DNA from 3 places in the Enterobacter cloacae complex sp. genome. Region 2 is predicted to be linked to each of the others. Evidence: predicted binding sites of a transcription regulator. Region 2 holds the regulator's gene; each other region holds the start of a gene.
What was found. The regulator PurR, encoded in region 2, represses purine synthesis genes. The targets are predictions, from matches to a motif close to CANGCAAACGTTTGCNTG.
Positions count from the first base shown of each region.

Region 1: the regulator PurR is predicted to act here: its motif matches at 1,694-1,711, upstream of raiA (ribosome-associated translation inhibitor RaiA).
Region 3: the regulator PurR is predicted to act here: its motif matches at 1,927-1,944, upstream of DBR02_RS15675 (nucleoside-specific channel-forming protein Tsx).

Region 1 is NZ_LT991957.1:836,778-840,936, reverse strand. It holds gene pheA (bifunctional chorismate mutase/prephenate dehydratase) at 1-995, opposite strand, end outside; Phe leader region at 1,026-1,151, opposite strand; gene pheL (pheA operon leader peptide PheL) at 1,103-1,150, opposite strand; gene raiA (ribosome-associated translation inhibitor RaiA) at 1,255-1,596, opposite strand; gene bamD (outer membrane protein assembly factor BamD) at 1,864-2,601, opposite strand; gene rluD (23S rRNA pseudouridine(1911/1915/1917) synthase RluD) at 2,733-3,713, shown strand; gene yfiH (purine nucleoside phosphorylase YfiH) at 3,710-4,159, shown strand, end outside.
Region 2 is NZ_LT991957.1:4,045,648-4,049,806, reverse strand. It holds gene DBR02_RS19965 (MFS transporter) at 1-899, opposite strand, end outside; gene cydH (cytochrome bd-I oxidase subunit CydH) at 1,061-1,150, opposite strand; gene purR (HTH-type transcriptional repressor PurR) at 1,448-2,473, shown strand; gene punR (DNA-binding transcriptional activator PunR) at 2,491-3,402, opposite strand; gene punC (purine nucleoside transporter PunC) at 3,516-4,159, shown strand, end outside.
Region 3 is NZ_LT991957.1:3,171,806-3,175,964, reverse strand. It holds gene ribD (bifunctional diaminohydroxyphosphoribosylaminopyrimidine deaminase/5-amino-6-(5-phosphoribosylamino)uracil reductase RibD) at 1-668, opposite strand, end outside; gene nrdR (transcriptional regulator NrdR) at 673-1,122, opposite strand; gene DBR02_RS15680 (DUF3251 domain-containing protein) at 1,275-1,814, shown strand; gene DBR02_RS15675 (nucleoside-specific channel-forming protein Tsx) at 2,083-2,967, shown strand; gene DBR02_RS15670 (helix-turn-helix transcriptional regulator) at 3,056-3,736, opposite strand; gene DBR02_RS15665 (VOC family protein) at 3,747-4,112, opposite strand.

The sequences.
Region 1 (4,159 bases), 3.2 Mb from region 2:
GGGCGGGACTCCAGCTTCGTCATGATCAGGTTGTGATTACGCAGCACCAGCAGCGCTTCAACCAGCGCGCCCGCCTGCTGTCCGGTCGCCATCAGCAGGGTGGTTTTCGCCGGTACCTGATCGGACACGTTGATGGCCTTGCGGGCCAGAACCACGAAACGGGTGATATTCTGCGTCTGGTTAGCCAGATTGCGCTCCAGCACCTGTAAGCCATACAGCGCGCCGCCCGCTTCGCTACCGAGTGCCGCGACGGCAGGGGAGTTTGCCTGCGCCACTTTTTCCATCGCCGCCGAGGTGCTCTCGGTGTACTCAATTTTCCAGTGCGGATAACGGTTCAGGAACTGGCTGCACTGCTGGAACGGCTGCGGGTGGCTGTAAACCGTTTCGATCTGACTCAGGTCCGTTGAGCCAGCGACCAGCACGCAGTGATCGATAGGGATAGTCAGCTCACCGACCAGCGACAGGCTGGTGTGCTGGAGCAGATCGTAAACATCGTTGATGGCGCCGGAACTGGTGTTCTCGATAGGCACCACGGCGTAATCCGCCTGGCCGGTTTCGACCTGGTTGAAAATGTCTGCAAATTTCGCACAACCACTCTCAATAAACTCTTCGAAATGGCGGGCGGCGTACTGGCGAGCCGCCAGGTGAGAATAGGAGCCTTTCGGGCCGAGAAATGCGATGCGCGCAGAGTGCGGGTTAGTTTTGTTCAGATGCTGCTGGAGCAAGGCTTGCTGCGTCAGAACGGAATCTTCGATGATGAGCTGGAAAAGGCGGGTGATGTAGTGGGCATCCAGATGATGCGCTTTACCGAGCTGAATCAACCGTTCCAGTAAATCACGTTCGCGATCGATATCGCGTACCGGCCGATGGGAATCCAGCTTGGCTTTGCCCACTTCAACGGCGAGGGCGCGGCGTTCTGCCAGCAGAGCCAGTAATTTTTCATCGAGAGCGCTGATCTTTACGCGCAAATCCAGGAGCGGGTTTTCCGGTGTCATAGTGTTGTCTGTCTCAATTTATCGTTATCAATAAAAAAGGCCTCCCGGTGTGGGAGGCCTTGTTGTTCGTCTTCGCATTCTTTATCACACGACGAAACGCCTCCCGGTCAGGGGAAGGTAAAAAAGAATGCGAAGAAAAACGGCGTCTGTTTCATAAGGTCGTCCTGAAATTGATAGGTTAAAGTACCTGTACTGTTTTGATCCTGTCAATAAAAAACGCGCCCGGAGGCGCGTTGTCGGTACACTCAATTTTAGAGGATTACTCTTCTTCAACTTCTTCCGCGAAGCTGGCGTCTTTCACCGACGTTGTGGCGCGACGGGCTTCACCTTTGTGTTGCACTTTATTGAGCTGCCGTTCCAGCTTGTTGATCAAATCGTTAATTGCGGTGTACATATCCTCGTGTTTTGCGCTGGCGACCAGATGGCCGTTTGGAGTATTGATAGTTGCATCAGCGATGAAACCCTGCGGCTCCTTGGACAGGATGATATGTGGGTTAATCAAATGTGTTTGCCATTTATCCAGTTTGGCGAGACGGTCTGCGACGTGCTGGCGGATTGCCGGAGTAATTTCCATTTGTTTACTGGTAATGTTCATTGTCATAAATTTTACCTCTTGTCTTTCCGTCTTGGTGATTCCAGCATACCCGACCTAATGTCAAAATGTGTGATTTAGATCACGTTATTTTGTCGGTTTTTGTCAGGGAATCTTTTTTGTGAGGCAGGGCAGGAAGAGGTGAGATTTACCTTGTCGAAGCCAGCAATTGCGGTCATAGTTGACTGGATGTGTTGAGGCTAAACCGCTTCAGCGGGAGTCTGAATGAATGAAAAAACGGCAGCCTGCGGGCTGCCGTTTTACGTTGTAGCGGTATCAGGTATTGCTGCTGTTCGCGGCAATAATTTTCGCCACTTTGTCAGCCTGAGCCGTCATCTGCATCTGGCGATAAGCATTCTCCATCAGCTTCAGGCCATCACGCGTCGCCTGTGTATCCGGATAATCACGTAGCATGCCTTCTACACGATTAACCACGGCAACCCATGCGCCGCGACGGGTGTAGTATTCCGCAACGGAGTACTCGTATTTCGCCAGACGATTTTTCAGGAACACCAGACGCTTAGTGGCATCGGTAATGTACTGGCTGTTCGGGTAGCTACGCACCAGTTTGGAGAAGTCATTGAAAGCATCACGCGCATGTTGCGGGTCACGGTCAGAGCGATCCACCCCGAAGAAGCCCTGCAATGCACTGTCATCCAGCGCCATGTTAGTCAGGCCGCGCATGTACATCACGTAATCGATGTTAGGATGGGTAGGGTTCAGACGCATGAAACGATCGATGGTTGCCTGAGCCAGCGGCAGATCGGCGTTTTTGTAGTAGGCGTAGATAAGATCTAACTGTACCTGCTGCGAATACGGACCAAACGGATAGCGATTATCCAACGCTTCCAGTTGCGTTATCGCCTGTTTCCAGTTACCGTCCTGCAACTTTTGTTGTGCAGTCGCATAGATTTCATTCGGCGGATTGTCAGGGACCTGTTCATTCGAACCGGAGCAGCCCACCAAAGCCAGGCTCAACGTGGCCGCTGCCACCAGATATTTCATGCGCGTCATGACGTTTTGACTTTCCTCAAATGTTTGTCCGGGAGAAACTCAGTTCCTGCTCCCGATTAAGACCAGCTACAATAGCACACTATATTAAACGGCAAAGCCGTAAAACCCAACGTTAAACGAAGAAGCAGTTTATGGCACAACGAGTAGAACTCACCGCAACAGTCTCCGAAAATCAGCTCGGTCAACGCTTAGATCAGGCTTTGGCCGAATTGTTCCCTGATTATTCGCGTTCACGCATAAAAGAATGGATCCTTGACCAGCGCGTGCTGGTAAACGGCAAGATCTGGGACAAACCTAAAGAGAAAGTGTTTGGTGGGGAAGCTGTCGCCATCAATGCTGAAATCGAAGAGGAAATTCGCTTCGAGCCGCAGGATATCCCCCTGGAGATCGTCTACGAAGATGACGATATTCTGGTCATCAACAAGCCGCGCGATTTTGTTGTTCATCCGGGCGCGGGCAATCCTGACGGTACGGTTCTTAACGCACTCCTTCATTATTATCCGCCGATTGCTGACGTACCGCGTGCCGGTATCGTTCACCGTCTGGATAAAGACACTACGGGTCTGATGGTGGTGGCGAAGACGATTCCCGCGCAGACTCGCCTGGTGGAATCTTTACAGCTGCGCGAAATCACGCGTGAGTATGAGGCGGTGGCCATTGGTCATATGACCTCTGGCGGCACGGTGGAAGAGCCGATTAGCCGCCACCCAACCAAACGCACGCATATGTCCGTGCACCCGATGGGTAAACCGGCGGTGACCCACTACCGCATCATGGAGCATTTCCGCATTCATACGCGCCTGCGTCTGCGTCTGGAAACCGGGCGTACCCACCAGATCCGCGTGCACATGGCGCATATTACCCATCCGCTGGTGGGTGACCCGGTTTACGGCGGTCGTCCGCGTCCACCAAAAGGGGCGTCGGATGAATTCATCTCCGTGCTGCGTAAATTCGATCGTCAGGCGCTGCATGCGACGATGCTGCGTCTTTACCACCCCATTACCGGAATTCAGATGGAATGGCATGCGCCGATCCCACAGGATATGGTGGAACTTATCGACGCGATGCGCGCAGATTTCGAAGAACATAAGGATCACGTGGACTGGTTATGACCAAGCTGATTGTCCCGGAGTGGCCGCTGCCTGAAGGCGTGGCCGCCTGTAGTTCGACCCGTATCGGTGGCGTGAGCCAGGGCGCATGGGAGTCTCTGAACCTCGGCGCGCACTGTGGCGATAACCCGGAACACGTCGAAGAGAACCGTAAGCGCCTTTTTGCTGCGGGATACCTTCCTTCAAAACCGGTCTGGCTTGAGCAGGTGCATGGTAAAGCGGTGCTGACGCTGTCGGGTGAGCCTTACGCGTCTAAACGCGCCGATGCCTCGTACAGCAATACGCCGGGAACGGTTTGCGCGGTGATGACCGCCGATTGCCTGCCTGTGCTGTTCTGCAATCAGGCGGGAACTGAAGTGGCTGCTGCCCATGCCGGATGGCGCGGGCTGTGCGAAGGCGTGCTGGAAGAGACCGTCGCCTGCTTCCGGGACACTCCCGCGAATATCATT
Region 2 (4,159 bases):
CACACCAACATGGCAACCGCGGCGCCCACTTCGTTACGCGCCAGCCACGGGATCGCCACCATGATGACGATCAGCAGCGTTAAGAAGCCTTTCAGCGTCCCACTCACGGAGCGGTCGGCAAATTTGCCGCCGAGATAGTTGCCAATCGAGAACCCGACACCAATCAGCACCAGCATCGCGGTAACAAAGAGTGGCGTTGCATGGGTAATGTCGTGCAGCACCGGGGAGATATAGGTGTAGAGCGTAAACATCGCCCCCGCCCCCAGTACCGTGGTGAGCAGCGCGGAAAGCACCTGGGGACGCATCAGCACCGCCAGCTCTTTACGTACTTCCGGACGTTCTCCCGCACTTCCTTTCGGCAGTGAGAAGAACAGCGCGACCATCGCGACCACGCCCAGTCCGGCGGTTGCGAGGAAAGACATACGCCAGCCGATAGCTTCTCCCAGCCAGGTGGCGGCGGGAACACCGCCGATATTGGCGATGGTCAGCCCCATAAACATGGTGGCTACCGCGCTGGCCTGCTTATGTTTTGGCACCACGCTGGCGGCAACAACCGAGCCCAGCCCGAAGAAGGCGCCATGGTTCAGGCTGGTCAGAATACGGGAAAGCATCAGGGTGGTGTAATCCGGCGAAATCGCGGAAAGCACGTTGCCCAGGGTGAAAATCGCCATCAGGAAAATCAGCGCATTGCGGCGCGCGCGGTGCGAAAGCAGCAGCGTCATCAGCGGCGCGCCCACCATCACGCCGATCGCGTAGGCGCTAATCAACATACCGGCCGCAGGGATAGAGACATCCACGCCCCGGGCGATAACAGGCAATAACCCCATCGGGGAGAATTCAGTGGTGCCAATCCCAAAGGCGCCAATCGCCAGGGCCAGCAGGGGAAAATTGATTTTCATGAATAAACTCCGGATACCGTGCCGTTACCCGGCACAGAATTAAGAAGTCAAAAGCATGACATCAATCACAAAAAATGAGAAGTTAACATTTTGGCAAAAGATTTTTGCCGGAAAGATAACAATAGCGGCAAGCGAGGGAGAAAATTCTCCCTCCATCTAAATCAGTGCAGCGCAGCGGTTAAACCACCCGCAACAATCAGGGCAAGAACAACAATGGTGGTAAACAGCGAAAACTTCAGATCGGTACTCATCAATTTTTCTCCTTTTATTCACCCTACGAAAAGTGAGCCTGCTCATTTTTACACAGTTCAGGTCAAAAATCTTCCAGGATTTAAGCGGATATCCACTTTACCTCTTCCCCTTTTCATCAAGATAGGACAAAATTCCACGCTAAATTTATTAGCGTACCGGCCACTGACCCCCTCCTGACGTCCTGTGTCGTTTTCCCGGCGTGTCGCAACTCAAGATTGCGTAATAAGGGTGAGAGAAGGCAAACGTTTACCTTCAATGGTTTCAGGAGCTTAGGATATGGTCTGGAGTGACATTTAATGGCAACAATTAAAGACGTAGCAAAACGCGCAAACGTTTCCACCACAACCGTATCACATGTTATTAACAAAACGCGTTTTGTCGCTGAAGAGACGCGCAATGCCGTCTGGGCAGCGATCAAAGAACTTCACTACTCGCCTAGTGCGGTCGCGCGTAGCCTGAAGGTTAATCACACCAAATCGATTGGCCTGCTGGCCACCAGCAGTGAAGCGGCCTACTTTGCTGAAATTATCGAAGCCGTTGAAAAAAACTGCTTCCAGAAGGGCTATACCCTGATTCTGGGCAACGCGTGGAACAACATTGAGAAACAGCGCGCTTATCTGTCGATGATGGCGCAAAAGCGCGTCGACGGCCTGCTGGTGATGTGTTCTGAATACCCAGAGTCGGTCCTTTCCATGCTGGAAGAGTATCGCCACATTCCGATGGTGGTGATGGACTGGGGCGAAGCGCGCGCCGACTTCACCGACTCCGTTATCGATAACGCTTTTGAAGGCGGCTACATGGCGGGGCGTTACCTGGTGGAACGCGGTCACCGTGAAATTGGCGTGATCCCGGGCCCGCTGGAGCGTAACACCGGTGCTGGCCGCCTGGCCGGTTTCATGAAGGCGATGGAAGAGGCGCTGATTACCGTGCCGGAAAACTGGATTGTTCAGGGCGATTTCGAGCCGGAGTCGGGCTATCGCGCCATGCAGCAGATCGTCTCCCAGCCGCATCGCCCTACCGCTGTGTTCTGCGGCGGCGATATCATGGCCATGGGCGCCCTCTGTGCGGCAGATGAACTCGGCCTGCGCGTCCCGCAGGATATCTCGGTGATCGGCTATGATAACGTGCGCAACGCCCGCTTCTTTACGCCGGCGCTGACCACCATTCACCAGCCGAAAGATTCGCTGGGTGAAACCGCCTTCAATATGCTGATGGACAGGATCGTCAACAAGCGTGAACAGTCCCAGTCCATTGAAGTGCACCCGCGCCTGATTGAACGCCGTTCCGTTGCGGACGGTCCGTTCCGCGACTACCGTCGTTAATCCTTTTACGGGGCCAGCTACGCTGGTCCCCGTAACCACTCCCGGTTCAGCGTTTCGCTGTCTCCCAAATAATCCAGCAGCCAGGCCATGGCGGGCGATACGTCGTTTTGCTGCCACGTCAGACAGCACGCGGCGTCCGGGAAGGGATTTTCCAGCGTCAGAGCCACCCACTCCCCCGCGTCAATGCGCGGACGCGCAAAATGCACCGGCACCATGCCAACGCACAGCCCCGCGCTCAGGCAGGTGGCTGACGACTCCCAGTCCGGCGCGACCACGCGGCGCTGATTATCCAGCAGCCAGGTAATGCGCTTCGGCAGCGAACGGGACGTATCTTCCAGCACCAGCGAGGGCCAGTTGCGTAAGGTGTCATCGCTCAGCGGCCCTTCCAGCGCCGCCAGCGGATGATCGCGCGCGACCACGCAGGTCCAGCTCAGCATGCCCATGTCGCGAAACGCGTAGCGCCCCCCAACCGGGATCGCCTGGGTGGCGCCAATCGCCATCTCTGCCCTGCCGTCCGCCAGCGCATCCCAGACGCCGTTAAACACCTCCTGTGAAACGCGCAGTTCGACGTCGGAGAAATGACGATAGAAATCGACGATCATCTGCCGGGTGCGTTCCGGCTTAACGATGTTATCCACCGCGATGGAAAGATGACCGCGCCAGCCGTTGGCGATCTGCTGGCACTGCTCGCGGGTGATCTGCATTTTTTTGATAACAGACCGCCCCTCTTTCAAAAACCACGCGCCGGCCGGCGTGAGCTCCACGTCGCGATGGCGCCGCTCAAACAGCGGGACCGCCAGCCACGCTTCCAGCTGACGCACCGTATAGCTGATGGCCGAGGGAACGCGATGCAGCTCCTGGGCGGCACCGGTAAAGCTGCCGTTACGCGCCACGGCATCGACCACTTCAAGAGAATAATCTGACCACATCTTTTGCCTGCAAAATTTTTGAATTCACCCGCCAAATATTAGCGTTTCACAAGCTGCTTTGCACCTCCTACACTCTGCGCCAACGTACACCTGCCTCCTCAGGAGAATAAACAGTGCAACCCAGGAAAGGATTTTTAGTCTGGCTCGGCGGCTTAAGCGTGCTGGGCTTTTTGGCGACCGATATGTATCTGCCCGCGTTCGCCGCGATGCAGGAAGATTTGCAAACCCCTGCCGCCGCCATCAGCGCCAGCCTGAGTTTGTTCCTCGCAGGCTTTGCCTTGGCGCAACTGCTCTGGGGGCCGCTCTCGGATCGTTTTGGCCGTAAACCCGTCCTGTTGCTGGGACTGGCAATTTTTGCCGTAGGCTGTCTGGGCATGCTGTGGGTCCGCGATGCCGCCTGGCTCCTCGTGCTGCGCTTCATCCAGGCCGTCGGCGTCTGTGCCGCAGCGGTCACCTGGCAGGCGCTGGTAACCGATTATTATCCGGCTTCGCGCACTAACCGCATTTTCGCCACCATTATGCCGCTGGTCGGCCTGTCGCCGGCGCTCGCCCCGCTGCTGGGCAGCTGGATCCTGGCGCATTTCGACTGGCAGGCCATTTTCGCCACGCTGTTTGCCATCACGCTGGTGCTGATGCTGCCCGCGTTCGGGCTCAAGCCTGCGCGTAAAAAAGAGACGCATCCGGACGCGCAGCCAGTGACCTTTACCTCCTTACTGCGGGCAAAAGCCTATCGCGGTAACGTGCTGATTTATGCCGC
Region 3 (4,159 bases), 870 kb from region 2:
TTCTCCTGCGGGTAGAGCGCCTGGGTATCCGCATTCAGCTCATCCCAGCGCACGGTCATCGCCGGATCGTCAGCCAGCACCGTTTCACTGCTGGTGAGAATAGCATGGCTTTGCGCGCGCAGACGTTGCACATCGCGCCTTGCCTGCGGGGACGTGATCCACTGGCTCTCGCCGTTGGCCATCGCCGTGCGGCCATCCAGTGAGGCACCCAGCTTAAGCTGAATAAACGGGAAGCCGGTGCGCATGCGTTTCAGGAAGCCTTTGTTGATGGCTTCCGCATCCTGCATCATCAGGCCGTGGCTGACGTCGATCCCTTCCTGTTGCAGACGATAAAGGCCGCGGCCCGCCACCTGCGGGTTAGGATCCTGCATAGCGGCGACCACGCGCGAAACCCCTGCCGCAATCAGCGCTTCACAGCACGGCGGCGTGCGCCCGTGGTGGCTGCATGGCTCCAGCGTCACGTAGGCCGTCGCGCCTCGCGCTTTCTCCCCCGCCATACGCAAGGCATGCACTTCAGCATGTGGCTCGCCTGCGCGGTAGTGAAAACCTTCCCCCACAATCTCGCCATCTTTAACAATGACGCACCCGACGTTGGGGTTAGGGTGAGTGGTAAACCGACCGCGCTGCGCCAGCTTCATGGCTCGCGCCATGTACATCTCGTCGTGCATGGGCTTAATCCTGTAAGCGGGCGATCTCTTCGCCAAACTCTTTGATGTCTTCAAAGCTGCGGTAAACGGAGGCGAAGCGAATGTAGGCGACTTTATCGAGCTTTTTCAGCTGTTCCATCACCAGATTACCAATCATTTTGCTCGGCACTTCGCGCTCGCCTAACCCGCGCAGATAAGATTTAATGTGGTTTAACGCCATTTCGACGTCATCGGAGCTGACGGGCCGTTTTTCCAGCGCCTTTAGCATCCCGCTGCGCAGTTTTTCTTCATTGAACGGTTCGCGCACATCGTTACTTTTTACCACGCGCGGCATGACCAGCTCTGCCACCTCGAAGGTGGTAAAACGCTCGTTGCACACCAGACACTGCCGGCGACGGCGCACGGAAGACCCTTCGCCTACAAGACGTGAGTCGATGACTTTGGTATCCACGGCGGAGCAAAATGGGCAATGCATACGATGTCCCTGTTATCTGGTTAACTGATTTCTATTTTACCCTGAACTGGCCCGACAACAAAGGAAGAGCTTTTTGAGACAAAGGATCTATGCCTGGCGGCACTATCCTGTCTACCATTGCAGCACTCTGTGATTTCAAGGAATTAAACGCAATGACAAGACGTTACCTGAAAATCGTGCTGGTGGGGAGCCTGTTCACGCTCAGCGCCTGCGCACAGCAAAGTGAAGTCCGCGAGATGAAACAAAGCGTGAATACGCTCAACGTGGCGATGAACAAACTTAACCAGGAAACCGTGAAGATCACCCAGCAGAACGCGCTGAATGCCAAATCCAGCAATGGCGTTTATCTGTTGCCAGGGGCTAATACGCCTGCCCGACTCAACAGCCAGATTGGCATGTTAAAAATGTCTCTGGTGAATGTTGCTGCCAATGCGGATGGTACGCGCGCAACATTGCGTATCCAGGGTGAGTCCAACGATCCGCTTCCGGCCTTTACCGGCACCGTCGAGTGGGGACAGATCCAGGGCACTACCGAGAACTATCAGGAAGTGAACGTGAAGAACCAGCTTTTCACCGCCCCCGCCAGCACGCTGGCACCAAGCGACGTGGACATCCCGGTTCAGCTGAGCGGCCTGACGCCGGAACAGTTAGGCTTTATCCGCATTCACGACATTCAACCCGCCGCGCAATAACCTCCCCTTCTAGCGGAGTGAAATGTCACTCCGCTAACATTTACATTTCGTATGGATTGGCAACATAAATGATTGCCGCTACAATCCTGCCCGTCTAAAGTACGCAAACGTGAACGCAATCGATTACGTATGTGAGAGATATGTGAAACACCACATATTTTTGTGAGCAAGGATTCCTATAATAGGCTCCGCAGAAACACGAAATATTTAGAAACGCAATTCGCGCATTTTTCACTCCCGGAAGGGAATTTCAATCAGTGGCATGATTATGAAAAAAACATTACTCGCAGCCGGTGCAGTTCTGGCACTCTCCTCCTCTTTCACGGCTAACGCTGCGGAGAATACCAAGCCAGAATATGTTTCTGACTGGTGGCATCAGAGCGTTAACGTTGTGGGCAGTTACCACACCCGTTTCGGACCGCAGATCCGTAACGATACCTACCTTGAGTACGAAGCGTTCGCTAAAAAAGACTGGTTTGATTTCTACGGCTACATGGATGCACCGGTCTTCTTCGGTGGTAACACCGACGCGAAAGGTATCTGGAACCATGGTTCCCCTCTGTTCATGGAGATCGAGCCGCGCTTCTCCATCGACAAGCTGACCGGCACCAGCCTGGCGTTTGGTCCGTTCAAAGAGTGGTATTTCGCAAACAACTACATCTACGACATGGGCCGCAACAAGTCCGGTCGTCAGAGCACCTGGTATATGGGTCTGGGCACCGACATTGAGACTGGCCTGCCAATGAGCCTGTCCATGAACGTGTATGCAAAATACCAGTGGCAGAACTACGGTGCCGCGAACGAAAACGAATGGGACGGCTACCGTTTCAAAGTGAAATACTTTGTGCCAATCACCCAGCTGTGGGGCGGTAACCTGAGCTACATCGGCTTCACCAACTTTGACTGGGGTTCAGACCTGGGCGACAACGACTTCCGTGATCTGAACGGCAAGAAGGCGCGCACCAATGACTCCATCGCCTCCAGCCACATCCTGGCGCTGAACTACGATCACTGGCACTACTCTGTTGTTGCGCGTTACTGGCACAACGGTGGTCAGTGGAACGACGACGCCAGCCTGAACTTCGGCAACGGCGACTTCAGCGTGCGTTCTACCGGTTGGGGTGGTTACCTGGTGGTGGGTTACAACTTCTAATCAGTGCGGATTCCGCCCGGTGGCGCTACGCTTACCGGGCCTACGATCCGAATATAGGCCGGGTAAGGCGTAGCCGCCACCCGGCTTTTTACTGCCTCACCTTGCGTAAAAAATCTGCCAATGACCTGCCCGCACTTTCGCTAAACCGCCTCTCCGTCTGAACAATATTGAGGCATCGGTCGAGCCGGAAACAGCGATAGTCATCGCGCCGTTCACACCACGCCGCCAGCAGCCAGCGCTCTCCCCAGAAGAACAAGCCCAGCGGCTGAACCTCGCGCTTTGAGAGCTGCCCAGCCTCATCACGATAATGCAGTGCCAGCACGCGCTGTGCGGAAATCGCCTGATGGATCACGTCGAAACCACTACGGGAATGTGGCTGAAGGGCAATATCCGGCGCGTAAATCCGCGTCTGCTCAGCTTTGCGGCGGCTCTCTTCTGACAGGATCGCCAGCACTTTTTCCTGGGCCGACTCCAGCTCGCGCGACAGCGATTCCCCGCCCCAGGTTTTGAGCAGGCGAATCGCCACCATCAGCGCCTCGGACTCTTTGTTGGTCAGCATCAGCGGGAGTAAATCAAAACCCGACATCAGCCGATATCCGCTTCCCGCCTCGCCTTCCACCGGCACGCCGGAAAGCGACAGGTCGCGGATATCGCGGTACACCGTGCGCTCGGACACGCCAAGCCTTTCCGCCAGATGCGCTGCCGTTGTCAGACGTCTGCCCCGAAGGATCTGCACAATCTGGAACAAACGGTCAGCGCGTCGGGTCATCGGTTTACTCTCATACCGGTTGATGGAGGCCGACGCGATTACCTTCGCTGTCGGCAAACAGGGCTATAGTGCCAATGCCTTGCGGCAGTTCCAGCGGGCCAAACACGCACTCACCGCCCGCAGAAGCAATACGATCGAGCGTGGCCGCCAGATTGGCAGTATGCAGGTAAATAATAGCGCCCTGCGAAGACGGTGTAACGCCGTCAAATTTCGCCAGCGCGCCGCCGGTGGCCGGATCCTCGTGCGGGAAAATCGCCAGATCAGCCACGTCCATCTTCTCGCGCCGCAGCGCGACCTGCATCACCGACTCATAAAATTTGATGGCGCGATCCATATTGGCGACCGGAATTTCAAACCAGTTAATAACACTTTTCATACGTCCTCCTGCCTGTTGTTAGGGTTGAGAAGGAGTCTACGACAGGG